Regions from separate parts of the Methylovulum psychrotolerans genome, predicted to be linked through region 1. Evidence: riboswitches for the same ligand, from Rfam matches in the RefSeq annotation. Region 1 holds a riboswitch; the other holds the start of a gene.
What was found. A riboswitch is a leader RNA that binds a small molecule or an ion and turns the genes downstream of it on or off. The one in region 1 is predicted to bind cobalamin.
Positions count from the first base shown of each region.

Region 2: linked by a shared signal. The riboswitch ahead of CEK71_RS11325 (CbtB domain-containing protein) and the one ahead of CEK71_RS15505 (TonB-dependent receptor domain-containing protein) in region 1 are both predicted to bind cobalamin.

Region 1 covers NZ_CP022129.1:3,400,941-3,416,359, forward strand. The annotation lists gene cobS (adenosylcobinamide-GDP ribazoletransferase) at 1-286, shown strand, start outside; gene cobC (alpha-ribazole phosphatase family protein) at 271-834, shown strand; gene CEK71_RS15495 (bifunctional adenosylcobinamide kinase/adenosylcobinamide-phosphate guanylyltransferase) at 840-1,337, shown strand; gene CEK71_RS15500 (glutathione S-transferase) at 1,343-1,975, opposite strand; cobalamin riboswitch at 2,099-2,299, shown strand; gene CEK71_RS15505 (TonB-dependent receptor domain-containing protein) at 2,420-4,267, shown strand; gene CEK71_RS15510 (hypothetical protein) at 4,376-4,942, shown strand; gene CEK71_RS15515 (beta strand repeat-containing protein) at 5,001-7,445, opposite strand; gene CEK71_RS23240 (hypothetical protein) at 7,471-7,608, opposite strand; gene CEK71_RS15520 (glycogen/starch/alpha-glucan phosphorylase) at 7,631-10,135, shown strand; gene trmL (tRNA (uridine(34)/cytosine(34)/5-carboxymethylaminomethyluridine(34)-2'-O)-methyltransferase TrmL) at 10,138-10,608, shown strand; gene CEK71_RS23245 (hypothetical protein) at 10,670-10,807, shown strand; gene uvrB (excinuclease ABC subunit UvrB) at 10,843-12,846, shown strand; gene CEK71_RS15535 (thiol-disulfide oxidoreductase DCC family protein) at 12,849-13,259, opposite strand; gene mepA (penicillin-insensitive murein endopeptidase) at 13,346-14,176, shown strand; gene CEK71_RS15545 (choice-of-anchor A family protein) at 14,312-15,238, shown strand; gene CEK71_RS15550 (esterase-like activity of phytase family protein) at 15,325-15,419, opposite strand, start outside.
Region 2 covers NZ_CP022129.1:2,488,088-2,503,506, forward strand. The annotation lists gene CEK71_RS11290 (branched-chain amino acid ABC transporter permease) at 1-411, shown strand, start outside; gene CEK71_RS11295 (ABC transporter substrate-binding protein) at 505-1,842, shown strand; gene CEK71_RS11300 (ABC transporter ATP-binding protein) at 1,906-2,649, shown strand; gene CEK71_RS11305 (BON domain-containing protein) at 3,233-3,712, shown strand; gene CEK71_RS11310 (DUF1207 domain-containing protein) at 3,715-4,629, shown strand; gene CEK71_RS11315 (transglutaminase family protein) at 4,711-5,610, shown strand; gene CEK71_RS11320 (DUF4870 family protein) at 5,671-6,030, shown strand; cobalamin riboswitch at 6,173-6,393, shown strand; gene CEK71_RS11325 (CbtB domain-containing protein) at 6,549-6,746, shown strand; gene CEK71_RS11330 (CbtA family protein) at 6,749-7,465, shown strand; gene CEK71_RS11335 ((2Fe-2S) ferredoxin domain-containing protein) at 7,465-7,776, shown strand; gene CEK71_RS11340 (cobaltochelatase subunit CobN) at 7,769-11,803, shown strand; gene CEK71_RS11345 (magnesium chelatase subunit D family protein) at 11,808-13,694, shown strand; gene CEK71_RS11350 (cobalt-precorrin-7 (C(5))-methyltransferase) at 13,903-14,598, shown strand; gene CEK71_RS11355 (precorrin-8X methylmutase) at 14,595-15,419, shown strand, end outside.

The DNA.
Region 1 (15,419 bases):
CCGTTATGAATATGCGCGGATCGGCGCTAGCAAGGGTGCGGCAGGGGTGTTTAAGCCGGACAGTCGGGCGTTGGGCTTTGCGGCGTTGTGTGCGCTGTTGCCGTTGCTGGGTCTGCCGCTGTGGTGTTGGTGGGCGGTGTTGCCGATGTTGGCGGTTAACGCGCTGTTGGGCGGGTATTTTTACCGTCAGATCGGCGGTTATACCGGGGATTGCTTGGGGGCGGCGCAGCAAGTCGCGGAGGTGGTGTTTTATTTAGCGGTGAGCGGGTTATGGACATTTATTTGATTCGCCATACGCAAACGGCGGCGGCACCTGGTTTATGTTACGGGCGTACGGATATTGGTTTGACGGCGGGTTTTACTGAGGAGTTGCAGAAAATCCGCGCTAAGTTGCCGCCGTTGGCCAGCGATTGTTTGGTGTTTTCCAGCCCTTTGCAACGGTGTCGGCTGTTGGCGGAGGCGTTGTCGGGGCAGGTGCGTTTTGATGACCGTTTGTTGGAGATTAATTTCGGGGCTTGGGAAAATACGCCTTTTACTGCGATTGACGAAGCGGCGTTGCGGTATTGGACGGAACATTTTGTCGAGAGCACCCCGCCGGATGGCGAAAGTTTTACCGATTTATGGCGGCGGGCGGGTGCGTTCTGGCAGGATTTGGTCTGTCATGAGGCCAAGCAAGTCGTGGTGGTGACACATGCGGGGACAATCCGGGCGTTGTTGGCGCAGGTGTTGGATTTGCCGTTGGCGAATGCTTTTCAGTTCCGTATCGGGTTAAGTTCCGTGCATAAGCTGCATTACACGCCTGACTATACTTATATCGATTATCTTAACCAATAAGTGCTATGAAGACTCTTTTTATCGGCGGTGTTAAAAGCGGTAAGTCGCGCTTGGCGGAGGCGTATATTTTGGCGCAGGCGGGGCAGGTGCAGCCGTATTATTTGGCGACGACCGAGTTGCTGGATGTGGGGATGCGGGCGCGGATTGCCGAGCATCAGGCGCGGCGGCAAGCGGCGTTTAGTACCTTGGAGGAGCCGCTGGACTTATTGGCGGCGGTACAAGGTTGTACCGCGCCCGTGTTGGTGGAGTGTGTGACCATGTGGCTGAACAATATGCTGTATCACCACTATGGCGAGGCGGAGATTTTGGCGCGTTTGGCGGCGTTATTGGCATGGCCTGGCGATTTGGTGCTGGTGCATAATGAAGTGGGTTTAGGCGTTATCCCGGATAATGCTTTGGCGCGGCAGTTTGTCGATTTGTCGGGCAAGGCCGCGCAGATGATGGGCGCGGCTTGTGATAAGGTGTTTTTTTGCAGCGCGGGCTTGGCCTTGCCGATGAAGTGAGGCGGTCAGGGGAATAGTTGGGGTTCGCTCGCCGCTGTCCAATCGGGATATTTGCGCATGATGGTGTTGAAGTGTTCGGAGGCCAAGAAATTGTCTAGCCACTGCTGGACGGCAGTATAGCCGCTGTGTTGGAACCAGTGCGGGTCGACGGCGGCGAATTGGCGGACGAACGGTAAGATAGCGGCATCGGTTAGGGAAAAGTCTGCACCGCTTAACTGCGCGTGCTGTTGCAAGCGCCCATTCAGTATCGCCAAAAATTTGCTGCCTTGTTGCCGATAATACGCTAAAGGGTAATCGGGATAGCGGTCGGCGTATTTGTAGCGGTCTAAAAAATATTTAAATTCGCCGTCGTTTTGGGCGATGAGCGCAGGGTCGGCGAGCCTGAGCCAGTGGGCGGGGTCTTGTTGGCCTAATGCCCAGTGCATAATGTCCAAACTTTCTTCTAGCACTATGCCGTCGGGTAAGTGCAAGACGGGGACGGTAGCCTTAGGTGAGAGGGCGAGCAGTTCTGGCGGTTTGTTTTTTAACGCCACTTCCCGAAGTTCGGTGCGGATGCCGCTATAAGCTAGGGCGAGTCTTGCCCGCATGGCATAAGGGCAACGGCGGAAGCTGTAGAGAATGGGTAGGGTGGCGGACATGGTTACGGATGGGTTGAAAAAGAGCTTATTAATCCAGAAGGGAAGGGGGAAAGCAAGTTTTCCTTGTCTTCCAGCCGTTGCCAGACGGCAACTTTAAGTTGCTATTCGGCGACAAAAACCTATAATGTTCGCTTGCTTTTAGGTTCCGGCGGATAAATGTCTGTCGGTTAAACGGGAAGTCGGTGCTTTAAGCCGACGCTGCCCCCGCAACGGTAATTCAGTAAAGGCTTGTCGAAATGCCACTGTGCTTTGTGCATGGGAAGGTGACAAGTCAGGCTCCTGCCACTGTTAAGCCCGGAGACCGGCCTAAAAGCGTATTCGGCACAGCGGCGGGCTGTTCTGCGAAATAAGGCTATGGCGCACTCCCTTGTGCGTAGGCCTGCTTTTGTGTCTGTCCGCGCTGTGATTCTCTTTTCACGATGCGCGGGCGGCGCAGAGGACATCATGCAAAAAATTATAGCCACTCCTTTTTTAAGTCTTATTATCCCTTTTTCTAGCGTTTATGCCGGGCAACCCGTCGATTTGCCAGGCGTTGTTGTGACCGCGACCCGTGCTGAAACCTTGCAAAACGAACTGGCGGCAGGGGCTACCGTCTACACGCGGCAAGATATTGAGCGCTTGCAAGTCAAAACCTTACCCGATTTGTTTAAAGGCACGCTAGGTGTTGATATTGCCCAGAGCGGCGGCTATGGGCAAACTACCGATTTGTTTTTGCGCGGGACTAACCCTGGGCATGTCTTGGTGCTGATTGACGGCATTAAGGTCGGCTCGGTCACTACCGGGACAATGCCTTATGAGTTGATCCCTATTGACCAAATCGAGCGCGTGGAAATCGTTAGGGGGCCGCAATCGAGCTTATACGGTTCGGAAGCTATCGGCGGGGTGATCCAGATTTTTACCCGCAAAGGCAGTCATGGTGATGATAAGCCGCATGTCAGTTTGCAAGCGGGCGGTGGCTCTTATGACACGGCCCATACTGCCGGGACGGTCAGCGGTAATCTGGGCAGCAATTGGTATAATTTGGGGGTGTCGCATATTGATTCGGCAGGCTTTAATGCTAAACAACACAGCGACCCTGACCGTGACGGTTATGAAAATACGGGGGTCAATGCCCGGTTTGGCCATCGGTTTGCCAATGCTGCCGAAATTGAGGGGTTTTTTCTCCGGTCACAAGGCACTAACCAATATGATTCCAGTTTTGGCGGCAATAATTCGGCGTTTATCAATCAAGTGTTTGGCCTGACCGGGCAGATGGATGTACGAAAAGATTGGCATACCTTATTACGCTTGGGCCGCAGTACCGATGATTTGGACACTTTTTTCCCGGACGGCAGTTTCGAGAGCCGTTATAACACGACCCGCTGGAACGCCAGTTGGCTGAATCAGGTGCGCTTAAGCGATGCCCATCAGTTGACGGTCGGTGCGGATTACCGTTTGGATGAAGTGGCGAGCGGTGATTTGGATACTTATAGTCCGGGTTTTAATACTTATAGCCAAAAGTCGCGTTATGATGCCGGGCTGTTTTCGGAGCTGCATAGCCGGGTGTTGGAGCGGCATTTTCTCAATGCTTCGGTGCGGGGCGATAAGAATGAGGCTTTTGGCGATTATGTGACGGGCAGTGTCGGCTGGCGTTATAACTCAGTGCTGGGCATTAACCCTTTCGCGAGTTTCGGTAATGCTTTTAAGGCTCCGACCTTTAATGAGCTGTATTGGCCGAATACCGGGTTTGGCGGCGGCAATCCGCACTTAAAGCCGGAAGAGTCGCAATCGGTTGAAGTGGGGGTGTCCGGGGTGCATAAACAAGTGCAATGGGAGTTACGCGCGTATCATACCGATGTCGACCAGCTTATTTCCGGCTGGCCGCCTGTCAACGTCAATAAGGCGCGTATTGAAGGCATTGAAGCGCAATTGGTGACGGATTTCTTGGGCTGGCATCATAAGCTCAATCTGAATTTGTTGAATCCGGTGGATGTGGCGACGGGCCTGCGTTTGCAGCGCCGTGCCGATAAGTCCTTGTCATTTGATTTGTCGCGCTCTATCGGGGTGTTTGATGTTGGGGCGGCGGTGTTGGCGCAAGGCGACCGCCCGGATATTGACTACAATACTTATCCTTATCAACGCGTCAGTCTGCATGGTTTCGTTACCGTAGATTTGCGTGCCGCTTGGCATATCAATAAAAACTGGCTGCTCAGCGGTAAATTGAACAATTTGCTGGATGAAAATTATCAGACAGCCAATGGTTATAATACCCCTGACCGAAACTTTTTTGTCTCAATCCATTATAACGATTAAGCTACACGGTATGGGTGTTGTTTGGCCGTTTGGTAACGCCCCGCTGAAGCCTTGAGTAGGGCTTAAATACGGGGTGATGACAGTTTTTTATGTAATTTGGAGAATCTTATGAAGTTGACTATGAATAATACGGCTATTTTGCCATTGTTGGCCTTGATGGCGGCGACCCGCGTGCATCATTTCGGTTCGGCGTGGTCTTTGCCGGACGCGTCGCTGGCGGTGTTTTTTCTGGCAGGCCTGTATGTGAGCCAACGGGCTTGGCTGGCGGGTCTGTTACTAGCGGCAGGATTGTTGGATTATCTGGCGATTAACCAATTTAACGTCAGTGATTGGTGTATGTCGCCTGCTTATGGGTTTCTGATCCCGACTTATGCGGTTATGTGGTTGGCCGGGCGGTATTGCCGCTTGTTTATGGCGGTGGGCCAACAGGGTTGGCTGTTGTTGATGGCGTTGGCGGCGGCTTCGGCTACGGTGGCGTTTGTCATTTCCAACGGCAGTTTCTTTCTGTTCTCAGGCCGTTATGCCGATATGCCGATGGTGGATTATAGCCTTTCGGTCAGCCAGTATTTTCCCGCTTATGTTGGTGCGGCGGTGGCTTACGCAGTGGCGGGTTTTGCGGTGGTTAAGGCCGTTGGGGTGTTGATGGCGGCGGTTGGGCAAGAAAAAGCCGTTTAAGCTTTTTGTAACCCGCCCAAGGTCAGGGTGTCCCTGGCCTTGGGCGGGTTGATCCCGTTTAGGCGATAAAGCCGTAATCCGCCAAGCTGGTGTTGGCGTTAGTGCCGAGAATGGCGATGGTCGTCAATTCGCTGGCTGTCACTTGCGCGTCGGCATTGGCGGCGGTAAATAAGAAAATGCCGCTGGCCGTGCCGTTATCGACCACGAACAAGGCGGTGTGGCCGACCGTATACGCGGCGGTTGCCGAGCCGATGGCGGCGGCGGCAGAGCTGGTGGTGATGCCGCCGCTGATGTTTTGCTGCATAATCACCAATTCCGCGCTATTGGCAAAACCGCCTGTACCGGAAGCCCTCACCACACCGCCGTCCACTAAGGCGTTGCCGTTACCGATATGGATGCCCGCTTGGCTAACCAGCAATTTATCGGAGCCGGAGGCAAAATCGTTGACCGCATCAAAGCCTACGGCGCTGTTAAAGACAAACATATCGGCTCCCGCCCCGCCGGTCAGTTTATCCGTACCCGCCCCACCTGTTAGGGTGTTGGCACTAGCGGTGCCTATCAAGGTGTCGTTAAAGCTGCTGCCAGTCAGGTTTTCAAAATTTAATACTGTGTCTGTCCCTGCCCCTAGGGTGTTTTGTGCGCCGCTGATACCCAAGTTGACGCTGATACCTGCGCTGGCGTTGGTGTAGGATACCGTGTCGGTGCCGTCCAGGCCATTCAGGATGTTGTTGCCGGACGTACCGGAGAGGGTGTTGTTGAGGGTGTTGCCCGTGCCGTTTAATCCCCCTGCGCCTAATAGGTTCAAATTTTCCAGTTGGTTGCCTAGGGTATAGGTGATGCTGCTGTTAACGGTGTCTAGGCCTGAATAATCGCTGATGACATCGCCGGCATTATCAACAAAATAGGTGTCGTTGCCTTCGCGCCCGTTCATATAGTCGGCACCGCCTGCCCCGTTCAGAACATTGTTGCCGACATTCCCTACTAAAATATCGTTGCCTGCTTGGCTACCCGTGAGGTTTTCGATATTGCTTAAAGAATCCCCTGAGGCATCGCCGCCTGTGGCGGTGTTATCCCAAAGCCGAACCGTTACGGCGAAGGCCGAATCAAGGTAGCTGGCGGTATCGGTACCTGTGCCACCATCTAAGCTATCTCCGCCTGTGCCGCCCGTTAAAATATCGTCACCCGTACCGCCGTTGAGGGTGTCATTATCGCCGCCGCCGAATAATTGGTCGTTGCCGGCGCCACCCAATAGTATATCTCTTCCGTCATTGTTATTGCCGCTAGGGCTGCTGCTTAGGTAGCCATAAAGCAGGTCGTCGCCCTGTTCGCCGAACAGGCGGTCATTACCTGTGCCACCGGATAGCTTATCGTTACCTAGGCCAGCAAAGAGGTCGTCGTTCTTGTTGTTGATGTCTGGATTGGTATCACCCGTGAGGGTGTCGTTGGTGTTGGCGGCCGCTAAGATGGCATTGCTCGCCGTCAGGCTACCTGGCAGGACATGGAGGAAAAAAACGGCATTTTCAAAACCATTAGCATAATAAATAAGCGCGGAATCAAGCGTGGTCGAGAGAAAGCTGAGGGCTTTAATGGTGTCGAAATCGCTGATACCCAGCGCGGTCACATCAATTTTATCTTGAGTGACATCGAAATCGGTGATGGAGTCATTTTGCGAACCGCTTTCGGAACGTAAGATAAAGGTGTCGGTGCCTGCTCCGCCTGTCATAAAGTCATCGCCTGCGCCGCCATCGAGTATATCGTTGCCGTCACCGCCGAACAATTGGTCGCCCTGAAGTCGCCCTATGCTATTATAGCCGCTACTGCCGCCATAGAGCCGGTCGTTACCTGCGCCTCCGTACAATGAGTCAATGCCGTCTAAGGTGCCGTTAATTTGTCCGGCGGTGTTGCCATAGAGAATATCGTCGCCGCTTTCGCCGAAGAGGCGGTCATCGCCGAGGCCTCCTGAGAGGATGTCGTTACCGAGTCCGCCGAACAGGTCGTCTTTCATGTTGCCGCCGTTCAGGGTGTCGTTGCTGATGTTAGTGGCAAAGATAAAATCTGCGGCGAACAGGTCGTCTTTGCGGATGCCGATCATGAGGGAGGTTATCCAATTGTCATTTCGATAAAAGCCCAGGCCTGCGTTATTGTTGTTATCTTCGACTAAGATATTTTGTAGGGTGGCAAAATCGGCAATGCCCAACTGCCTCAGGTCAATGCGGTCTACACCCAATTCGAAATCGGAGATAGTGTTACTGGCAGGGGTGTTTTCGGTATCAATGACGAAGGTATCTTGCCCTGCTCCGCCGATGTAATAATCGCTGCCGTTGCCGCCGTCTAAAATATCGTTGCCATTGCCGCCGTAGAGGGTATCATTGTCGTCACCGCCGTAGAGGGTGTCGTTACCGTCAAGCCCTACCAGTACATCAATCCCACCTAGACCAAAAATTTGGTCGTTACCTGCCGTGCCGTTCAGTTGTTCGCCTGCATTAGTGCCTGTGATTGCCATAAGATTATCCTTGTTAAGTAAGGTGTTAAAGAGGAGGGTAGAAGCTTTGCAAAGCTTGGCGGGTGTCGCCGCCATTATCCGCTTGAAGCTGGGCGATATTCAAGAAATTATTAGACAGAATATTTTTGTGTAACTTGGTAAAATGTTCCGTGAACTTTTTCATGCCAACTGTCCGTGAGTTAACTATGCCTAATAAAATATTCAAGAAAAGCCAACCCAAGCCCAGTATTACCTTAGTGCCTAGTTTGGGTTTGGATGTTGATGACCTTGTTACCGATTTTAAGCGTAATTATAGCCATCGTCTAGGCCGCGACCAAAACTGCCGCTCGCCACATTATGCTTACGAGGCTTTATCGCTGACCGTCAGTGACCGTCTGATAGAGCGGTGGAAAAACACTTACAATGCCTATCGTGACCAGGATTGCCGCCGTGCTTATTATCTGTCGATGGAGTTTCTGATGGGGCGGACGCTGAGCAACGCCATGCTCAACCTCGGCATCAGCGATGCGGTGCACAAAGCCATGCATGACGTAGGGTTAGAGTTGGAAGAGTTGTTGGAAAGCGAACCTGACGCAGGTTTGGGTAATGGCGGCTTGGGACGCTTGGCGGCTTGTTTTATCGACAGTTGCGCGACTTTACAATTGCCTGTGACCGGGTACGGCTTGCGTTACGAGTACGGGATGTTTACGCAAACTATTGCCAATGGCGAACAGGTGGAAAAACCCGACCATTGGCTGCGCTATGGGAATATCTGGGAAATAGAGCGTTCTGAATACGCTTACCGTATCAAGTTTGGCGGCCATACCGAGCGGCATATTGACGAAAACGGGAATGTGCGGGTGTGTTGGTTGGATACCCATGATATTTTGGCGATCCCTTATGACACCCCTGTACCCGGCTATCAAAACGGCACGGTCAACACCTTGCGCTTATGGAAAGCGGCCGCTACCGAAGAGTTTGATTTGCAGGAGTTTAATGCCGGTGACTATGCCGAGTCGGTGGCGGCAAAAAACACCGCCGAAAACATCACGATGGTCTTGTATCCTAACGATGCCAATGAAAACGGTAAGGCATTACGCCTGCGCCAACAATATTTGCTGGCTTCAGCCAGTTTGCAAGATGTGATTGCCGGTTGGGTGCGCGATCATGGTCGGCATTTTGCCCATTTTGCCGAAAAAAACTGCTTTCAGCTCAATGATACCCACCCCAGTATCGCGGTGGCGGAACTGATGCGCCTGTTAATGGACATTCATGGCTTAAGCTGGGATGCGGCTTGGAAAATTACCCGAAACACGATGGCGTATACTAACCATACTCTGTTGCCGGAAGCATTGGAGCGTTGGTCGGTCGGCCTGTTCAAGCAGTTGCTGCCTAGGTTGATGGAAATTATTTTTGAAATTAACGCCCATTTCTTGGCCGAAGTGTCCACACATTGGCCGGGTGACAATGAGCGCTTAAAACGTATGTCCTTAATTGAGGAAGGCCCGCAGCAATATGTCCGCATGGCGTATTTGGCGATAGTCGGCAGTTATTCGGTCAATGGTGTGGCGGAACTGCATTCTAAGCTGTTGCAACAAGGCTTGTTCCGGGATTTTTATGAGCTATGGCCGCAAAAATTCAATAACAAAACCAATGGGGTCACGCCCCGCCGCTGGTTGGCGGCCTGTAACCCTGAATTGGCTGAGCTATTGACCGAAACCATCGGTGATGGCTGGATAACGGATTTGTCAGAGTTGCAAAAACTCAAACCGTTTGCCGAGGATAAAAAATTCCGCAAACGTTGGCATACCGTCCAACAGGAGGCTAAACAGCGGTTGATTGATTTTAAAAAGCAGGAATTGGATGTGGACTTAAAGGTCAATGCCTTGTTTGATGTCCAGGTTAAGCGTATCCATGAATATAAACGTCAGTTACTGAATGTCCTGCATGTTATCCATCTGTATGACCGTATCAAACGCGGTGACATCGCCAATTGGACGAACCGTTGTGTGTTGATTGGCGGTAAGGCCGCGCCGGGGTATTTCATGGCGAAAAAAATCATTAAATTGATTAATAATGTCGCTAATGTCATTAACCATGACCCCGAAGTGGGCGATAAGCTCAAGCTGGTGTTTTTGCCGAATTACCGTGTCTCGGCAATGGAAAAGATTTGTCCGGGCACGGATTTGTCGGAACAGATTTCTACGGCGGGTAAGGAAGCGTCCGGCACGGGTAATATGAAGTTTATGATGAACGGAGCCTTGACTATCGGTACTTTAGACGGTGCGAATATTGAGATTAGGGAAGAGGTGGGCGACGATAATTTCTTTTTGTTTGGCTTGACCGAAAGCCAGGTAGAAGAACTGCGCCACCATTACGACCCGGTGGCGATGATCGAAAACGATGTCGATTTAAAACGGGTGTTGATGCTGCTGGAATGCGGGCATTTTAGCCAATTTGAACCGGGTATTTTTGATGCGGTGATCGCCTCGCTGAAAAGTCCGCAAGATCCGTGGATGACGGTGGCAGATTTCCGCAGTTTTATCGATGCCCAAAAACAAGTGGAAAAGGCTTATAAAGACCAAGACCGCTGGACAAGAATGAGTATCTTAAACTGCGCGGGTAGCGGTAAGTTTTCTACTGACCGGACGATTAATGAATATAATCAGGAAATATGGAAACTGACCCCTGTGCCGATCAGCCAACCTTAAGCATGTTCCATATTGTTTTATACGAGCCGGAAATCCCCGCCAATACCGGCAATATTATCCGCTTATGTGCCAATGCGGGGGCATCGTTGCATTTGCTTAAACCCTTGGGGTTTGCGATGGACGATAAGAAGTTGCGCAGGGCAGGGCTGGATTACCACGAATGGGTAACGGTGCAAACCCATGACTCGTTGGCGGATTTTCTGGCGGCGGTTAAGCCGGCGCGGCTATTTGCGCTGACCACCAAAGGCCGCCAGCGGGTTTGTGATGCGGCTTTTCAGGCGGGTGACGCGCTGTTGTTCGGCCCTGAAACCCGTGGCTTGCCGCCTGAGGTGTTGGCGGCTTGCGGCGAACCGCAGTGCTTGTATCTGCCGATGCAGGCGGAAAGCCGGAGCCTGAATTTGTCCAATACCGTGGCGATTGTGTTATACGAAGCGTGGCGGCAAATGGATTTTGCCGGGGCTTTGGTGAAGTAAAGGCATACCTAGCGCCCGCTAGCGGTGCGGGCCGGTTTTAGCCACCAATGAGGCTGTTTTTATGTGGATTATTATTTTTATCATCGCCGTGCTGTTTGTCTTAGGCAGTGCCTTGCTGTTATTGCGCTCGGCGAACATGCCAAAAATCCCCGCACAGCTAAAATCAAAGCCTTATGATGACGATGATAGCGGGTGGTGATGTGTTTTTTGTTGTTTTCAGCCTAACGGAATCCCGTGCAAAAACCGTTTAAAATCCATAGCCGTTTCCAGCCTGCGGGCGACCAGCCGACTGCCATCCGGCAGTTGGTTGAGGGTTTGCAAGATGGCGAAGTCCACCAGACCCTGTTAGGGGTCACGGGTTCGGGCAAAACCTTCACGATTGCCAATGTCATTAACCAAGTGCAGCGTCCGGCGCTGATTATGGCACCTAATAAGACCTTGGCGGCGCAGCTCTACGGGGAAATGAAGGAGTTTTTCCCGGAAAACAGCGTCGAGTATTTCGTTTCCTACTACGACTATTACCAGCCGGAGGCCTATGTCCCCGCATCCGATACCTTCATCGACAAAGACGCGTCGTTGAACGAACACATTGAACAAATGCGTTTGTCGGCCACCAAAGCCTTGTTGGAGCGTAAAGATACCATTGTCGTGGCGACGGTGTCGGCGATTTATGGCTTGGGGGAACCGGAGTCGTATTTCCAGATGGTGCTGCATTTGGTCAAAGGCGATTTGTTGGAGCAGCGCACTTTATTGCGCCGTTTGGCGGAAATGCAGTATACCCGCAACGATGTCGAATTACGGCGGGCGACCTATCGGGTGCGCGGTGAGGTGATCGACATTTTTCCGGCGGAGTCCGACAGCGAAGCGTTACGGGTCGAGTTGTTCGATAATGAGGTGGAACGCTTATCGTTGTTTGACCCGTTAACGGGGGAGATTATCAGCCGTATCGCCCGTTATACCGTCTATCCGAAAACCCATTATGTGACCCCGCGCGAGCAATTGCTGGCGGCGGTGGATGCGATTAAGCTGGAGTTGAAAGAGCGGGTGCTGCAATTGGAAGCCGCCAATAAGCTGGTCGAGGCGCAACGGCTGGAGCAGCGCACCTTGTTTGATATTGAGATGATTTTGGAAGTCGGCTATTGTTCGGGGATAGAAAATTATTCGCGCTATTTGTCCGGTGGGGCTCCGGGTGAGCCGCCGCCGACCATGTTCGATTATCTGCCCGACGATGCCATTGTGGTGATTGACGAAAGCCATGTGACTGTGCCGCAAATCGGCGCGATGTATAAGGGCGACCGTTCGCGTAAAGAAACCTTGGTGCAATACGGTTTCCGTTTGCCGTCGGCTTTGGATAACAGGCCGTTGACTTTTGCCGAGTTTGAGCAAAAAACCCCGCAGCGCATTTATGTCTCGGCCACACCGGGGGCTTATGAAAAAGCCCATTCCGGGGTATTTGTCGAACAGGTGGTCAGGCCGACAGGGTTATTGGACCCTGTGGTGGAGGTGCGTCCGGCAGTGACCCAAGTCGATGATTTGCTCTCGGAGATTCATAAGCGGGGGGTGTTGAAGGAAAGGGTCTTGGTAACGACGCTGACCAAGCGCATGGCGGAGGATTTGACCGAATACTTGACCGAGCATGGCGTTAAGGTACGCTATCTGCATTCGGATATTGATACGGTCGAGCGGGTCGAGATTATCCGTGATTTGCGCTTAGGTCAGTTTGACGTGCTGGTCGGCATTAACCTCTTGCGCGAGGGCTTGGACATTCCTGAGGTGTCCTTGGTGGCGATACTGGATGCCGATAAGGAAGGTTTTTTGCGCTCGGTGGTGTCTTTGGTGCAGACTATAGGCCGCGCCGCGCGTAATGTCAGCGGCAAGGCCATTTTGTACGGTGATAAGATTACCGCGTCTATGGCTAGGGCCATTGATGAAACCGACCGCCGCCGCGAAAAACAGCATCTGTTTAATACCCAGCACCAGATTGAACCGAAAACCATTTTTAAATCCATTACCGATATTTTGCAGGTCGCCATCCCCGGTTCCGGCGGTTCGGGTAAGGCCGTCGCTAAGGTGGCTGAGGCCGGTGCCGATTACACGGTCATGACCCCTAAGCAGTTAGCGAAAACGCTTAAGCAATTGGAGGAGTCTATGTATCAGCACGCGAAAAATCTGGAGTTTGAGCAGGCCGCTAAAATCAGGGATGAGATAAAGCGCTTACAGGTGCAACTGTTGGTGTGAGGCTAGTCGGGCTTACCGATCCTGCATTGGCCGTCTGTGCATCTGCCGCCGCCTAACCGACTGCCTATACCCAATCTGTACCGGGCAAACAGCCGATAGAGCAGGGCAAAGGCGGGGCTGAGCAGCGGCCAGCCAGTCGGTGCCAGCAGCCAGCCCAAACCGACGGCTTGGTAAGCGGCGCGGAACACTGGCATACCGATGAGCAGGGTGCCGTCTGCCTGTAGGCCATGGATTTCTGCCAGCATGTCCGCGTAGGTTTTACCGTAGGCTTCGGCTTGGAAGTCTGGCGCGTTGATGTCTTGTAAGATTAAGCGGCCTTGGCGGTTGCAACGCCGTAGCCAAGCCACTTCGGCTTGGCATATAGGGCAGAGGCCATCGTAAAACAGGGTGAATTGGGGTGGCGGTATGGTCATCTGGGTTCCTGTGGGCGAACGGTTGTTGGGTAGTGTAAAATAATTTTTCTTTTACCGTGATTATATCGGGTGTAGCCGTGTTAAAAATGAAGCTTTGGGGCGTTGCTGCCCTGTTATTGTCGGTGCAGGTGCAGGCTAATTCCTGGTCGCAAGTCACACAACCCGCCATAATTGCCGATACGCCGCAAAGTATCGGCACTTATACCAGCGGTTGCCTGAGCGGGGCGGCCATCTTGCCGAAGGAGGGGTTAGGGTATCAGGTGATGCGCCTGTCGAGAAACCGTTTTTATGGCCATCCTGAATTGACGCAATTTATCGAAAAACTCGGCCAAGCCACGGCGGCGCAAGGTTTGGGGGCGTTGTTGGTCGGTGATTTGGGGCAGGTGCGCGGCGGCCCTACGTTAAGCGGCCACCGTAGCCACCAAACGGGTCTGGACGTGGACATTTGGTTTATGCTGTCGCAACAGGCGATGCAGCGCAGTTTGACGCTCAGCGAGCGGGAATCGTGGAGTGCGCCGTCGGTTCTGGCGGCGGATGGCGATAGCATTGACCTTAGGCAGTGGACGGGCGCTAATGCCAAAGTGCTGGAGTTGGCGGCTACTATGCCGGAAGTGGACAGGATTTTTGTCAACGCCAGCGTCAAGCGCGAACTTTGCCTGCGGCGGGTGGGTAATAGCCCTTGGTTGAGAAAAATCCGCCCGTGGTGGAAGCATGACGACCATTTTCATGTGCGTTTAAAATGTCCTGCCGGTAATGCCCATTGTGCGGCACAGGAGCCTTTACCTGCCGGTGACGGTTGCGATGCCAGTTTGGCTTGGTGGTTTTCGGATGAGGCGAAAAACCCTGCTAAAGGCGGCAAACCGTCGCCGCCGCCACCGCCATTACCCGCCTTATGTAGCCGTGTATTGGCACAATAACCAGAACTTAGGCGTTTTTTATGCGATGAAATTCACATTTTAGGACATTACTCTTTGACAAATCCTCTGTATAATAGTCGGCTATTAACGGGTTGTTTATAACTACCCCGCCAGCCATTTATTTGAGGATAAACAATGCGTCTAGCAATGACTTTAGCCGCCACTTTATTAGTGGCGGCGGTATCGCCTGCCCAAGCCGGATTGGTCGGGGCAGCGGCCAACTACAATGTGTTTGTGTTTAATAATTTCACTAGCGCCAATTCGGATACTGAAGGTAATTTGGCGGCGGGCGGTAATGTCAATATCAGCAATTATTCGGTGGCATCGAGCATTGCCGGGAATGGTTCGCAATCGCCCAATGCTGCCAGATTGGTGGCGGGCGGTACGGTCACTGCCACGAATGGTGGGGTAGGTAATGGTCAGAACGGGGCGGTTTATTCGGTAGGCGGCGCCAATTTGAGCAGTTTTACCGCGACGGGCGGTTCGTTTGTCCAAAGCTTGGTCAATTTTTCCACGTCACAAAGCCAATACCAAAATTTGTCGACGGCTTGGAGCGGTTTGGCGACGACCGGTACGACCAGCAGCGCTTATGGTACGGTCAATTTAAGCGGCACGAATGTCGGCCTGAATGTGTTCTCTTTGAACGGCAGCACGTTAACCGGCAGCAATACCATTAATATCACTGCACCCAGCAATTCGACGGTATTGATTAACGTGTCGGGTACGGGCGAATTTTTCCAAAATGGCCAAGTGTTTTTGACCGGTGTCGATCCTTCCCATGTCATTTACAATTTTTATAATTCGACGGCGGTGACCTTAACCGGCAGCAAAAACCCGATGGGGTCTATATTAGCCCCTTGGGCGGCGGTGACGGGCGGTTACGGGGCGTTATACGGGCAATTAATCGCCAGTTCGTTTAGCGGTAATATCGAATTCCATAATTATTTGTTCGGTGGCACGATTGCCGACGCTAATAGCGTACCTGAGCCAATGGGGCTGTGGTGGTTTGTGTTGGGCTTGGCCGGATTGGCTTGGCATGGACGTAACCCTAAGCGTGCCTAAATAGGTTAGCATAGAAAATCAGCCATAAAAAAGGCCGCATCACGCGGCCTTTTTTTTGCCTAAGGATAGGGCTTTAACGATTTTGCTTAACCGCGGTCGCTTTTGTCGATTGGGTTGATGGTGATGGTTTGTGGGACGTAGCTAGGCAATTCGCTAGGGTCGACCGCGAAGACAAAGAATT
Region 2 (15,419 bases), 910 kb from region 1:
GTGATCGGCATCGCCCTTCCCAAAGCCAAATTATTGGCCTTCGCCATCAGTTCCTTTTATCTGGGCATCGCCGGTTCTTTATGGGCTTTTTGCTATCTGGGCACGGTGGAGCCGCATGGTTTTGATTTGAGCCGGTCTTTCCAGATTCTCTTCATCATCATTATCGGTGGTATGGGCAGTATTTTGGGTAATTTCTTAGGAGCCGCCTTTATTGTCCTGTTACCTATCTTGCTCTCCCATATCGCCAGCGGTTTGTTGGCCGATACGATTGACGCGGGGCAACTGGAGAACTGCCAAAAAATCATCTTTGGGGGCTTAATCATCTTTTTTCTGATTAAAGAACCCGATGGCCTGGCAAAGATTTACCAAACCTGCAAACAACGTTTGCAGGTCTGGCCGCTACGTTTTTGACAGGTTTAGCCAACTATCCCAAGGAAAGGGACAAATTTAACAATCAGCCGTTTTAATTTTTAACTGTCTTACTCAACTAAATGGTATCAACTTATGAAAAGCACTTTAACCAAATTTTCAAAACTGGCTATTGCGATAAGCATAGGCGCCGCACTCACCGTCAATGCCGCCCACGCCGAAGGGGAGCAATATTTTCCGTTGCAAAGCTATAGGATAGGGCCTTATGCCGCTGGCGGATCGGGGTTTTTTGGCGGGTTTATTGATTATCTCCAGTATGTCAACCTCAAAGATGGCGGCGTTAACGGTGTTAAGCTGACTTGGAGCGAATGCGAAACCGAATATGTAGTCGAAAAAGGCGTGGAATGCTATGAACGCCTCAAACAAGGCTTAAACGGTGCGCCCGCAGCGGCCACCAACCCGTTGTCAGTGGGCATCGCCTATGCGACGCTGGACCGCTCGACCGCCGATAAGCTGCCCTTGATTACCATTAACCACGGCAGGACAGATTCCACCGACGGCAGCGTGTTCCCTTATGTATTTCCGCTGCAATTAAACCCCTACAGCGAAGTGTCGGCCATCATCAATTATATCGGCACCCAATCCGGCGGTTTGGAGAAGCTGAAAGGCAAAAAAATCGTCACGCTGTATCATGGTTCGCCTTACGGTAAGGAAACCAACCCTATTTTAGAACTGTTGGCGAAAAAATACGGCTTTAAACTGACCTTGTTGGAAGTGCCGCATCCGGGTAACGAACAACAATCGCAATGGCTGAATATCCGCCGTCTTAAACCGGATTGGGTGATCTTGCGCGGTTGGGGCGTGATGAATCCGGTGGCGTTAAAAACCGCCCAAAAAACTGGATTTCCTGCCGACCACATTATCGGCAACATCTGGAGCAACTCCGAAGATGATGCCGCCCCTGCGGGCAATGCCGCCAAAGGCTTTATCGCCATTACTACCCATCCGTCCGGCACCGATTTTCAGGTCTTGCAAGACATTAAAAAATACGTTGTCGATGCCCAAAAAGGCAATTTGGAAGACCCCAAACGCTTCGGCACGGTCTATTACAATCTGGGGGTCGTGAACGGCATATTAAATGTCGAAGCGGTGCGGGTGGCGCAAAATAAATACGGCAAACGTCCGTTAACCGGCGAAGAAGTCCGTTGGGGTTTTGAAAATATCAAATTGGATGATAAGCGTTTGGCGGAATTGGGGGCATTAGGTCTGGTCCAACCCCTGACCTTAAGCTGCGCCGACCATGAAGGGGGCGGGGCCGTGCGTTTCCAACAATGGGACGGCAGCCAATGGCATGTGATTTCGGATTGGGTGCAGGCAGACCGTGAGTTGCTGCGGCCTATTATTGAAAAATCATCCCATCAATATGCCAAAGAAAAAGGCATCACCCCGCGTGATTGCGCCAAAGAATCTTAAGCTTGCTTTACCGGGCGCAGGGCAAATCCTGCGCCCGCTGCCTAACACTCTAGGAGATTGCCCATGCCAGTCGGTGCGCTATTACATATCCAAAATATTGAAGTGATCTATGAAAAAGTGATTCTTGCAGTACAAGACATTTCGCTTTCGGTTGCCCCGCAGAGCATAGTGGCGTTGCTGGGTGCGAATGGGGCGGGGAAAAGCACCACACTAAAAGCCATTTCTGGCTTGGCCTCGGCCCAGCGCGGGGAGGTTGTCGATGGCCGCATCGAATATCAGGGTAATGACATCACCACTACGCCGCCTGCAACCTTGGTCGAAAGGGGCTTGGTGCAAGTCTTGGAAGGCCGCCATTGCTTTGCCCACCTGTCCGTTGAAGAGAATTTGCTCACGGGCGGTTTTGTCCACAACCCCTCCCGGCACAAATTAAACCAACTCTTAGAAAGCATCTACCATTATTTTCCACGGCTTAAACTGCTACGGAAAAATTTGGCCGGGTACGCTTCCGGGGGCGAACAGCAAATGGTGGCAATAGGCCGTGCTTTGATGAGCGAACCTACATTGGTATTACTGGATGAGCCTTCCATGGGTTTGGCACCCCAGATTGTCGAAGAGATATTTGCCATTGTCAAAAATCTCCGGGACGAACAGGGCATGAGTTTTTTAGTCGCCGAACAAAATGCGGGGGCAGCGCTGAGGTATGCCGACTATGCCTATATTTTGGAAAATGGCCGAATTAGTAGCGAAGGCGATGCCGGGCATATCAACCAATCAGAGGTACTGTTAGCGTCTTATCTTGCAGGTTAAGCACATAAAACGTCATAAAGAAACCCTAAATTTATCGCTTAAGGCGGAGATAAAGCGTTTTCGTTTGCTATTCTTTTAGTAGGTGCAACTCGATCATCAAGATATTAAGGGTATACGCTAGCTTCCACATCCACACCACATCCGCATCGCTTAAATCTGGTGAGCCTTTTGATCCGCTTTGGGCGGATGCAATAAGGCTTGATCTTTGGATTTTAAGACGGCCTCTGTAAATAAATGCCCGTAACCAGAGGGCAACAGTGGCGGCATCTACGCCCTGTACGTTGTTCCACAACCGCCATTGTGCCACTACTTCACCGTCTTCGGTAAGGGTACTGCTGGCTCTCCGCTTTGCTGTCGCAAGAATGCCGGGTTATGTGCTTTTCTGCATGTAAAAACCACCGCTTCCATTCGCCATACCTTCACTATGTACGATACCGTACAGACCTGGCCTGTCCTTATGGCTAAGATTTAGCTGAGTTTTTAAACTGCTAGGCGCGACCAAAAAAGCGGCATTTCCCCAAAAGGAGGCCGCATTTTGCCAATAACCCAACAGCTACTATCAAAATACCTAAGGAACACCCCCATGAACACGACAAATAGCTATTTATATAAGATAGCCGCCCATAATTTTCTGATACTTGCTTGTGCATCTTGTCTCGGCTTTGGTTTGGCGGGTTGCCAACCGGAAGGGTCTGCCGAAAAAACCGGCAAAAAAATTGATAAGGCGGTTGGTCAGGTTAAACAAAAAATTGGCGATACGACAGAAAAAGCGGGCGATGAATTAACCGAGGCCAAGCAGTCGGCTAAAAATAAGGCCGATATCGCCGAAGAATATATTGATGACGCAATGATTACCTTAAAAGTTAAGGCGGCACTGGGCAACGACGCTATCCTTAAAGCTTCCCATATTGAAGTGGTAACCGCCAATGGTGTCGTAACCTTAAGCGGCACAGTAGATTCTGAGCCCAGCCTAGGCAGGGCGATGGAAGTTGCCGGGAGCCAAGCCCATGTCAAATCGGTACAAACTCAACTGATAGTGGATGCCAATGCAGGGAGCAAATAATCATGATTAATTTGCGTTTATTGGCGATCACCGCCGCTATGCTACTGCCTACGGCTTTTGCCCAAGCAGACGAGACGGAAAATTTATATCAGCAGCCTGTTGATCCTGCCGCATCCAAAACGGAAAAAACCGTTTTATCGACCGGGTTGTTACCCGCCGGGCATTTATTCAAGCCTTTATTGGCCGATCCGCGCTGGGCGCATTTCTCGGCTTCTTACCGCAATTACCAAAACAATAGCTTTGATGGCTCAGACATTGCCTCGGTCAGCTTTGGGGAAACCATACCCTTTTACCGCAGCAACTTCGGGCAATCTAATGCCCAATGGGAAGCCGGTTTACAAGCCGGGGTTTTTAGTGATTTCAACATCGGCACACCGTCAAAGGATTTGGTCAATACCGATTTTATCGCCTCGATGTATACCAGTATCCGCTCAGGAAACTTTTCCGCATTTGGACGGCTTTTTCATCAGAGTTCGCATTTGGGCGACGAATTTTTGTTGCGCAAAACCAACGAAAAATTTCAGCGCGTCAACTTAAGTTATGAAGGCGTGGATATGAAGCTGTCTTATGAATTGCCGTTTGGCCTGCGTCTCTACGGCGGCGGCGGCGGTCTGTTTGATAGGGAGCCATCCAAGCTGAAGCCTTGGCTGGCGCAATATGGCGCTGAATTCCGTAGCCCTTGGCGGTTAAATTTCGCTTCCCTAAGGCCTATTGTGGCGGTGGACATTAAGAATTTTCAGGAAAATAACTGGAATAATGACCTTTCCGCCAGAGCCGGGTTTGAATTTGAAAACTTGAAGGTATTAGGGCGCAAGCTCCAAATCTTAGGCGAATATTATAACGGCTACTCACCTAGCGGCCAATTTTATAGAGAAAAAGTGGAATATTTCGGCATCGGGGCGCATTATCACTTCTAACCCAAATAATGGGTCATGTCCGTCCGCAAGGGCGGACAGACAGGGCTTTAAGCCCGCCCATTCCCTAAGATAGGATTGATCATGATGCACCGCTTGCAAATCAAACATATAACGACTTACCAATACGCACAGACCGTAACCCTGTTACCGCACAAATTGCTGTTGCGGCCCCGCGAAGGCCATGACATCCGTATCGAATCGGCGGAACTGACAATTGCGCCCGCCCACCAATTGCAATGGCAGCGGGATGTCTATGACAATGCGGTGGCGTTGGCGACCTTTACCGAGCCGTGCAACCAACTTTTGATAGGCAGCCATATTGTCCTCCAGCATTTTGCCCACCAGCCGTTGGATTTTTTTATGGCCGATTATGCCGTGTATTTCCCCTTCCAGTACGATGCCTCCGAACGCATTGACCTGATGCCTTATCTGTCATTGCTTTATGAGCAAGACCGCCCGGTGTTGGGCGCATGGCTACGGCAATTTTGGTATTCCGGACAAATCGTCGAGACGTATATGTTATTGGATTGGCTCAATAAAGCGATAGCCACCGGGTTCATCTATCAACAACGTGAAGAGCCGGGTGTGCAATCTCCGGCGGCCACCTTAAAAAGGGGCATCGGTTCCTGCCGGGATTTTGCCACCTTATTCATTGAGTCTTGCCATAATCTGGGGTTGGCGGCACGCTTTGTCAGCGGTTATTTATTTTCCCCAATATCCCCACAAGACCAAGGCGCAACCCATGCTTGGTCGGAAGTTTATTTGCCGGGGGCAGGTTGGAAAGGTTTTGATTCGACATCCGGCCAAGTGGTCGGCAACGACCACATCGCCGTCGCGGTAAGCCGCCACCCTGAATTAGTCCCGCCCATATCAGGGGCTTTTATCGCCCATCCCCCGCAATCCCCGCTGATGAGTGTTATGGTCGAAGTCAGCCGTGAACCCGATGCAGCAGACGACGAGGAGGAGGCAACATTTTCTTAAGCTAACAGCTTTTATGTATCTATAGAAATTTTTACATCAACCTGGAATAAGTGAGTATTTATGAGTGATTTAGTTGTTACAGAAAATGATATAAGCAATGAAAAATTAAAAAACCTAACCGTAACCGTCTATATCTGTCAGATCCTAACGTTTGCTTTAGCAGGCTTACCCTTGCTGATCGGCGTGGCGATTAATTTTTACAACCGCAATGAGGTACAAGGAACATGGCTGGAATCGCATTTTAATTGGCAAATTAAAACCGTTTGGATCACTTTGGCAGGTTTTGCTTTGGCAGGTTTGGTCTTAACCATCAATATGGAAATGGCCCTATTTATTTTAATCCCGACCTTAGTGCTGCTGGTTTACAGAATTGTTATCGGTTGGACGACGCTTGCGGCTAACCAGCCCATTAAAATATAGGCTAGACGTTACGCAGTAACGTGGTTTACGCCACTTGCGCTTCACTGCCGAACGGCTTAAGAAACGCGGGCAGCGCTACAAGTCCGATAATGAAAACTAGCTTTGGCCTTGCCAGTTAGGTCTTGAGTGTCTATACTAACGGACAATAAAACTCATACTAGGTATTCTCAGGGCATTGTCCTGGGGATTTAAACGGGAAGCCCGGTGCGTTTGCCTTAAGCGCAAACTAATCCGGCACTGCCCCCGCAACGGTAAACAAGTATAAAATTTGCAACAAGCCACTGTGGTTTCATGGGAAGGCGCAAATTTTGGGAATAATCCCAGCTTGTCAGTCCGGAGACCGGCCTCGTGTTGATGATCAAATTTGTACGCGGAGGGCGTTCAGATGGATTGCCGTTCGCTTTGTCCGACTCTCTGTCTGTTCTTTCTCCCGCGTTAACCTTTACCCGATGGGCGTGCCAGTATTGGCAGGTTTAAGGGGGTATTCACTGGGTTCGCCCTTAACAGGAGAAAGAAACATGTCTGTTGCACCTCTATTGACGGCTGCCGTCACCGCCCCTTCCCAAACCCGCCTGAGCAAAGATAAGTTGGCCTCCAGTGTGCTGACGGCCTTATTAGGCTTAGTGCTTGTTTATGCGGCAGGTTTTGCCGAAAGCGCAATCTTGCACAATGCCGCCCACGATGGCCGCCATTCCGCCAGCTTCCCTTGCCATTAACCATGCCGAACCTTGCTAACGCCCGGCAGATGCTGGTCGCCGCCTTATGGGCGGGGCTATGGGCGGGGCTGTTTCTGACCGCTATCCAACGCCTTCAAGTCTTGCCGCTGATACAGCAAGCCGAACTGTATGAGGTTCAGGCAACGGCAATCCCTAGCCATACCCCTGCCGAGCATGCAGTGCCCCATCAAGCTGAAGAAACGGCTTGGCAACCCCAAGAGGGTTGGGAGCGTACCGCCTATACGGCGGTGGCCAATATCAGTTTGGCGGTCGGTTTTGCCTTATTATTGGCGGCGGCGGGTAATCTGCGGGGCGGTTTGAGTGGTTGGCGCAAAGGCTTAGCGTGGGGCTTGGCGGGTTATGTGGCTTTTTTTGTCGCGCCATCTTTAGGCTTACCGCCGGAATTGCCCGGAACGCAAGCGGCTTTACTAAAAGACCGCCAATTCTGGTGGGTGTTGACCGTGGCCGATACGGCTCTGGGTTTATGGTTGTTGGCTTTTGCCAAAACCTCCACTAATAAGCTGTTCGGCTTAGTATTGCTGGTATCCCCGCATCTTCTGGGGGCTCCGCAACCGGAATTCCATGATAGCGCCGCACCCGCCGAATTAGCCCGACGTTTTATCATCGCCACAACCATTGCCAACGCCCTGTTTTGGCTGGTTTTAGGCGGTTTAATAGGCCGGTTTTTCGCGCCGCACACCGATAATAAGCCCGTATAATGCGCAGCCATCACAAACATGTCCTAATGTGTACCGGCCCGCGCTGTACCGAAGGCGGCTTGCAAGCCGAAAGCCTATTTCAAAAGTTGGGTAAGGCTATCGATAGCCGTCCTGGCCTTACTGTCAAGCGCACCCGTTCGCATTGTTTTGCCGTCTGTAAGGATGGCCCGATTATGGTGGTATACCCTGAAGGGGTATGGTATCGCTGCGCCGATGAAGCCGTGTTAGAGCGTATCGTCGAAGAGCATTTGCAAAATGGCCAAGAACTTAGCGGGCATGTCATCCATCGTTTAGGGGTCGGCGATGTCTAAACCGCTGATTGCCTTGTTAAGCCATGCGCCCAGTGATTTGGCGGTTTTGCACAGTGCCTTGCTGCAAATGCCGGATAGGGCGGTGCAGGCGATTGCCATCAATTTGCAAACGGTGGCGGACGACGCTGAAATGTCGGCCTTGCTGGCGGACATGTTGCAGCCTGTGCGCATTATTGTCTTACGGGTATTAGGACGGCTAGGCAACGTGCCAGGTTTTAGCGAATTGCGTAGGCACGCACAACGCCAAGGCCAACAGCTTTTAGTCATTAGCGGTACGGGCGAGCCTGACCCCGAACTGGCGGCGGCTTCAACGGTCGCGGTGGATGTCCTGCATCAAGTGCAAACCTATTTCCAGGCGGGTGGCAGCATCAATATGGCACAATTGCTGCGCTATCTGTCCGACCATTTCTTATTAACCGGATTGGGTTTTGAGCCTGCGCTTGCCCTGCCTGAACACGGCATTTACCATCCTGATCTAGGCCAAGCCGCCGAGATTGATGAGTGGCTGGCAATCCGCGACCCCGCGCGGCCCAGTATTGGCATTGTCTTTTACCGTGCGCATTGGTTAAGCGGCAATACCCGTTTTATTGATGCCTTAGTGACGGCTTTGGAACAACAAGGCCTGAATGTTTTGCCTGTGTTTACCGCCTCGTTACGCGCGGGCGGCGATAATGGCGGGCAGTTGCCGACCGCCTTGGCCTATTTTAGCGGCGCTCAAGGTGCCCATATCGATGTACTGATTAACACTACGGCGTTTGCGATGGGGGAAATCAGCGCGGGCGGCCCAACTCCGGCGGGGTGGTCGGTAGCGGTGTTGGAACGGCTGAATGTGCCTGTCTTGCAAGCCATCACCAGCGGGATGACCGAAACGCAATGGCGCGGTTCGGTGCGGGGCCTTAATCCTTTGGATGCGGCCATGAATGTGGTGTTACCTGAATTTGACGGCCGCATTATCACCGTCCCCCTGTCCTTTAAGGCCAAAACCGAAGGTTTGCCTCATGAAAGCGTCGAATATCGCCCTGTGGCCGATAGGGTCACGCGCATAGCCGGTTTGGCGGCACGGTTCGCACGGCTTAAACGCCTGCCCAATACCGACAAGCGGGTCGCCTTTATTTTTACCAATTCCAACAGTAAGGCTTCGCAAATCGGCAATGCTGTCGGTTTGGACGCACCTGCTTCTTTGCTGCATATTTTGGCGGCCCTACAAGAGGCGGGTTATCAGATCGGTGAGTTGCCGGACACCGGCACGGCTTTAATCCACGCCCTGATAGACCGTTGTGCTTACGATAACACTTATTTGACCAGCGAACAGTTGGCCAATGCCATAGGGCAGGTGTCGGCGGGGCAATATGCAGAGTGGTTTGCCGAACTGAGTGAGTCTATGCAGGCAAAAATGACCGCACAATGGGGCGAGCCGCCTGGTGCCGCTTATTTGCACAATGGCCAACTGGCTTTGGCGGGGCTGCCCTTCGGTAATGCCTTGGTGATGTTACAGCCGCCGCGTGGTTATGGCATGGACCCCGATGCCATTTACCACCAACCGGATTTGCCGCCTACCCACCACTATTATGCCTTATACCGTTGGCTGAAAGATGTCTGGCAAGCCGACGCGCTTGTCCATGTCGGTAAGCACGGCACCTTGGAATGGTTGCCCGGCAAAGGTGTAGGGCTGTCTGGCGACTGCTTCCCCGACGCGCTCTTGGCCGATTTGCCCTTGTTTTATCCTTTTATTATCAATGACCCCGGCGAAGGTTCGCAAGCCAAACGCAGGGGCCATGCAGTGGTGGTTGACCACCTGACCCCGCCGATGACCACGGCGGATACTTATGGTGCCTTGGCGCAATTGACGCAATTGGTGGACGAATATTATCAGGTCGAAATACTGGACCCGGCAAAATTGCCGCTGTTACAGCAACAAATCTGGGAGTTGGTCAAAGCGACTAATCTTGATGCCGATTTGCAGGCCCGTTTGCTCCATGAGCATCATGACCATGACCATGAACACCCACATGGGCATCATCACCCTCATACCCATCCGGCCAGCAAGCCTTTGTTATCGCCTAGTGTGGCAAAAGTGGGCGGAGGCTTAAGCCCCGTTATGCTAAAACCGCTTAAGATGGGGCAAGGTGTGTTCAAACAGCAAACCGTTGTTGCTGCCCATAGCCATGCCCATGATCCCGAACAATTGCCTGCGGTACTGAAGAAAATGGCTGGCTCTGATGTCGCCCATTTAATCGAAGATTTGGACGGTTATTTGTGCGAATTGGGTGCGGCACAAATCCGCGATGGCTTACATATTCTGGGGCAAGCGCCGGAACAGGGGCAGCAGCTTGACATGCTAGTGGCGATCACCCGCCTACCTAACCAGGACATACCCGGTTTGCAGGCGGAAATAGCCCGCCTATTTGGCTTTGATAGCGGGGAGTTGCAGGAACATCCAGGCCGCCGCCTTAAGGGGCGTTGCCCCGCACTGGAAGCCTTACAAGGCCGGGCGCTGATGACCCATGCGGACATAATGGACAGCATTGATGCTTTAAGCCAACAACTGTTTTGTAATTTGCAGGCTAAGGGCTTCCAGGAAACGGCGATAGGCGATATGGTGGCGGCTACGTTTGCCAACCCCAGTGCCGATCTTCAGGCCATCAGGCAAATAGCGGGTTTTGTTTGCCGCCAACTTGTCCCTAAGTTAAACCAAACTCGCGCTGAAATCGACCATTTATTAGCCGGTTTATCGGGCGGTTATATACCCGCCGGCCCTAGCGGCTCGCCAACGCGGGGCATGGCGCATATCTTACCGACCGGACGCAATTTTTATTCGGTTGACCCGCGTAGCGTGCCTTCGCAATCGGCGTGGCGGGTCGGCCAACAATTGGCCCATGAAGTGCTGGCCCGTTATCAGCGCGAAACAGGTGCTTATCCTGAAAGTGTCGCCATCAGCATTTGGGGGACCAGCGCCATGCGCACTCACGGTGATGATGTCGCGCAAATTCTGGCTTTGCTGGGGGTACGGCCTGTGTGGCGGCCAGAAAACTGCCAGATAACGGGCGTGGCGGTAATCCCACTTAACGAACTTAAGCGCCCGCGTATTGATGTCACTACCCGCATCAGCGGTTTTTTCCGTGATGCCTTCCCGCAATTGATTGATTTGCTTGATGATGCCGTCCATGCCGTGATCGCCCTAGATGAAGCGCCGGAAGACAATTTTGTCCGCAAACATTATCTGGCCGAATTGGCGGGCTTGGTCGGCAGTGGTTTAGCGGCTCCCGAAGCCGCACAACGTGCCGCTTACCGGATTTTTGGTGCGAAACCCGGCAGTTATGGGGCGGGCATTTTGCCGTTGATACAGGAAAAAAATTGGCAGACCGATGCCGATTTTGCCGAGAGCTATATCAATTGGGGCGGCTACGCCTACGCGCGTGGGCAACAAGGCCATGATGAGCGCGCCGCTTTCCGCACCCGTTTGGCGGGGGTGCAAGTCGCTTTACACAATCAGGATAACCGTGAGCATGATTTGTTTGACAGCGACGATTATCTGCAATTTCATGGCGGCATGATCGCCACCATCCGCGCCCTGACCGGCCAGCAACCGCGCCATTATTTCGGCGACAGCCACGACCCGTCCCGTGCCCAAGTCAGGGATTTAAAAGAAGAGACGTTGCGGGTATTCCGCTCCCGCGTGGTTAACCCGAAATGGTTGGCAAGCATCCAACGCCACGGCTACAAAGGCGGTTTGGAATTGACCGCGACCGTCGATTATTTGTTCGGTTACGATGCCACCGCGCACATTATGGATGATTGGATGTATGAACAAGTCGCCGCTACTTACGCCTTAGAACCGGGCTTGCGAGATTTTTTGGCGGCGGCTAACCCTTGGGCGCAAAACGCCATTGCCGAGCGTTTACTGGAAGCCGCCAGCCGTGGCATGTGGGCTAACCCTGAGCAAACGACGTTAGACGCACTGCAAGCGCTTTATTTGCACAGCGAAACCCTGTTGGAAGCGCGGGGCGAAACCCCACGCCTGGCTTGAGATCATGATGAATTTTCCTTTTACCGCCATTGTTGGGCAAACGCAGTTAAAAACGGCCTTATTAATGTGCGCGGTTGACCCTTCCCTAGGCGGGGTGTTGATACGCGGCGATAAAGGCTCCGCCAAAAGCACCGCCGCCCGGGCGCTGACCGATATTTTACCGCTGATAAGCCGGGTGCCTGGCTGTGCTTTTGTTTGTAGCCCTGATATACCCAGCGAACATTGCCCCGTTTGTAACGGCCTTGATGTGGTGGCCGTCGCCAGTCCGGTACCCTTTATCACCTTGCCCTTAGGGGCAACCGAAGACCGGGTGGTCGGCACCTTGGACTTACAGCAAGCCCTAAAAGGCGCGGAGCGGGTATTTCAGCCCGGCTTGTTGGCCGCCGCCCATCGCGGCATACTCTATATTGATGAAGTGAACCTATTGCCCGACCATTTAGTGGATGTGCTGCTGGATGTCGCGGCGATGGGGGTTAACTCGGTGCAACGGGAAGGCTTGTCCGTCACCCATCCGGCACGGTTTAGCCTGATTGGCACCATGAATTTGGAAGAAGGGGATTTACGCCCGCAATTGCTGGACCGTTTTGGCCTGATGGTCGAAGTGGCCGCCCCGCGCGACAAAACGGTACGCGCCGAAGTGGTACGCCGCCGGATTGCCTTCGAGGCCGATACCGCAGGCTATGCCAATAGCTGGCAAGATTCCCAACACAGCTTGCGCGGGCAGTTGGTGGCCGCCCAGCAACTGTTGCCGCAAGTGCTGATGGCCGATGCCTTATTAGCGTTAATCAGCCATATTTGTTGTGAATTTGAGGTAGCCAGCCTACGCGCCGATATTGTTATCCATAAAGCCGCCCGCACCTTAGCCGCTTTGGCCGGGCGCATTCAGGTCACGCCGGAGGACATCCGCACCGCCGCCGAACTGGCCTTACCGCATCGGCGGCGGCGCAAACCTTTCGAGCAACCGGGCTTGGATCAAGAACGTTTGGATGAATTGATGCAAGCGGCTTTGCCGCCGCAACACAGCACTGATGATGGCGAGCCAGACCTAAACACGCCGCCACCTGAAACCGATGGCTTGGACGCGCCGCAGCAAGTTTTTGCCGCTGACCCGGCTACGGCAATGGCCACTATTAAAGTGGACAGCCCTGCCCGGCACTCGGCTTCCGGCAAACGCAACACCGCCTTACATGCCACGCGAGGACAAGTGGTGCGCTCCGTACCGGATAGCCAGCCTAGCAGTTTGGCACTGGCCGCCACGTTACGCAGCGCCGTGTTGCGTGACGGCAGTGACTTTCATATTCAAGCCGATGATTTACATCAACAAATCCGCACCGGCAAAACCGCCAATTTGATCTTGTTTGTGGTTGACGCGTCCGGTTCTATGGCGGCACAACGGCGCATGGCGGCGGTGAAAGGCGCGGTGTTGGCTTTGTTGACCGATGCTTACCAGCACCGCGACCAAGTGGCGGTGATCGCTTTCCGTGGTGAGGCCGCTTATTGGCTGTTACCGCCTACGCGCAGTGTCGAACTGGCCGAACAGCAGTTGCAGGATTTGCCTACTGGCGGCAGGACACCTTTGGCACACGCCCTGCATTTGGCATTGGAAACAGTCGGAACCCGCCAAGGCCTGCCGCCATTATTGGTGCTGTTAAGCGACGGCAAAGCCAATGTGGCCCTGCAAGAAGGCGGCGACCCTTGGCAAGAAAGCCTGGCCTTAGCGCATTTGTGTGCGGATAGCGGCTTACCCGCCTTAGTGCTGGACACAGAAACGGGTTATCTGCGCTTAGGGAAAGCCCGGCAATTGGCGCAAGCGTTACGCGCAGACTGTTTGACCTTGGAAGAATTATCGGCAGAAAATCTGGTGTTGACGATACGCGGACAGCTGCACTAAAAAGCTACCGCTTAAACCATATAAATATACTGTGAACGGCCAAGTTTTCGGCTTTTACCATTCACCGTAGGGTACGCTGTGCGTACTTTTTGCACTGATTTTATGATGGTTTTTTAAAGGTACGCATTATGCCCCTGAGGGTACAGCGTACCCCACCAAAAAACCGAAAACTTGACCGTTTGAAATATAACTTCACATATAGTATTAAATGATTATTTGCATAGGTGCAGGCCCCGGCGACTTGGGCTATTTGACCCGGCGGGGTGCGGAACTGATCGGTAACGCCGATGTGGTCGCTGGCTTTGACGCGGTCGTTAACGTGGTTGCCAGCCTGATTCCGGCGACCGCGCAAACGGTGCTGATGAATTACCGCGACCAAACCGCCCAATTGGCGATGGTCGCCGCCGCCCATCATGCGGGTAAGCGTTGCGTGGTGGTGTTTATGGGCGACATCCATTTTAGCGGTTTCCAATATTTGGAGCGGGTCGAGCGGGCTTGTGGCCATCCGGTGGACACCTTGCCGGGCATATCTTCGGCACAAATACTCGCCGCCCGTGCAAAAGTCTGTTTTGATGAAACCACTTTTATCACCTTCCATCGCCGGGGTGACTTAAGCCCTTTCAAACGCCATTTGCTGCATGTGCTGCAAGATTGTCGCAATGCCATTGTCATCCCTTGCCCTTGGGATGCCGCCCGCTCTTTTATGCCCTGCCATATCGCCGCGTATTTGCTGGAAAATGGCATACCGCCTGAGCAACCTGTGGAAGTGTGGGAAAACTTGACCCGTAATGAGGCCGAATGGCGCGGTTCGCTATCGGCGTGTGCCGGACAGTCATTCAGCGATATGAGCATTATGTTAATCCGCACCTTAAGACCTATGCCCAGTCAAATTGAAGCGCCATGACACCTATAGAACCACACGCGCCGCTGGCGATTGTCATAGCCGGACATGGCAGCCGTGATCCTGATGGCTTGCGGGAATTTGAGGCGCTGATGGCTTTGATCAAACAGCGTGCCCCACACTTGTTGGTCAATCATGGTTATTTGGAATTTGCCAGCCCGACTATTGAAGAAGCCATCGGCGAGCAGATTGCGGCGGGTGCGCAACGCGTGGTGATGGTGCCGGGTGTGTTATTGGCGGCGACCCATGCCAAAAATGATATGCCCAGCGAATTACTGGCGTTCGCACAAAGCCATACCGACCTTGATTTTCATTTTGGCGCACCGCTAGGTTTGCATCCTTTGTTATTGCAAGTTGTCCAGAGCCGTATCATCGCCGCCGAAGCCCAATCACCCCGGACAGTGCGCCGTGATGACACCTGCTTGGTGGTGGTCGGGCGCGGTACCAGTGACCCTGACGCTAACGGCGAAGTCGCCAAGTTTACGCGGATGCTCGAAGAAGGCATGGGCTTTGGCAGCTCTTTCGTTTGTTATTCCGGCACCGCCAAGCCCTTGGTGGCCGATGGTCTGAGGGCGGCGGCGCAACTGGGCTTTACACGCCTGATAGTCGTGCCGTTCTTTCTGTTCGATGGCGTGTTGGTCAAACGCATTTATACCGCCGCCACCGCCCTGCAAGAGCGTGAGCCTGGCGTGGAAGTGTTGCAAGCGGGCTATCTGGGGGTACATCCCTTAGTGGCCGATGTCTTGCTGGCACGGGCGCAAGAAGCCGTGGAAGGGCGGGCGGCAATGAACTGCGCCTTATGTAAATACCGGGTGCAGATTGTC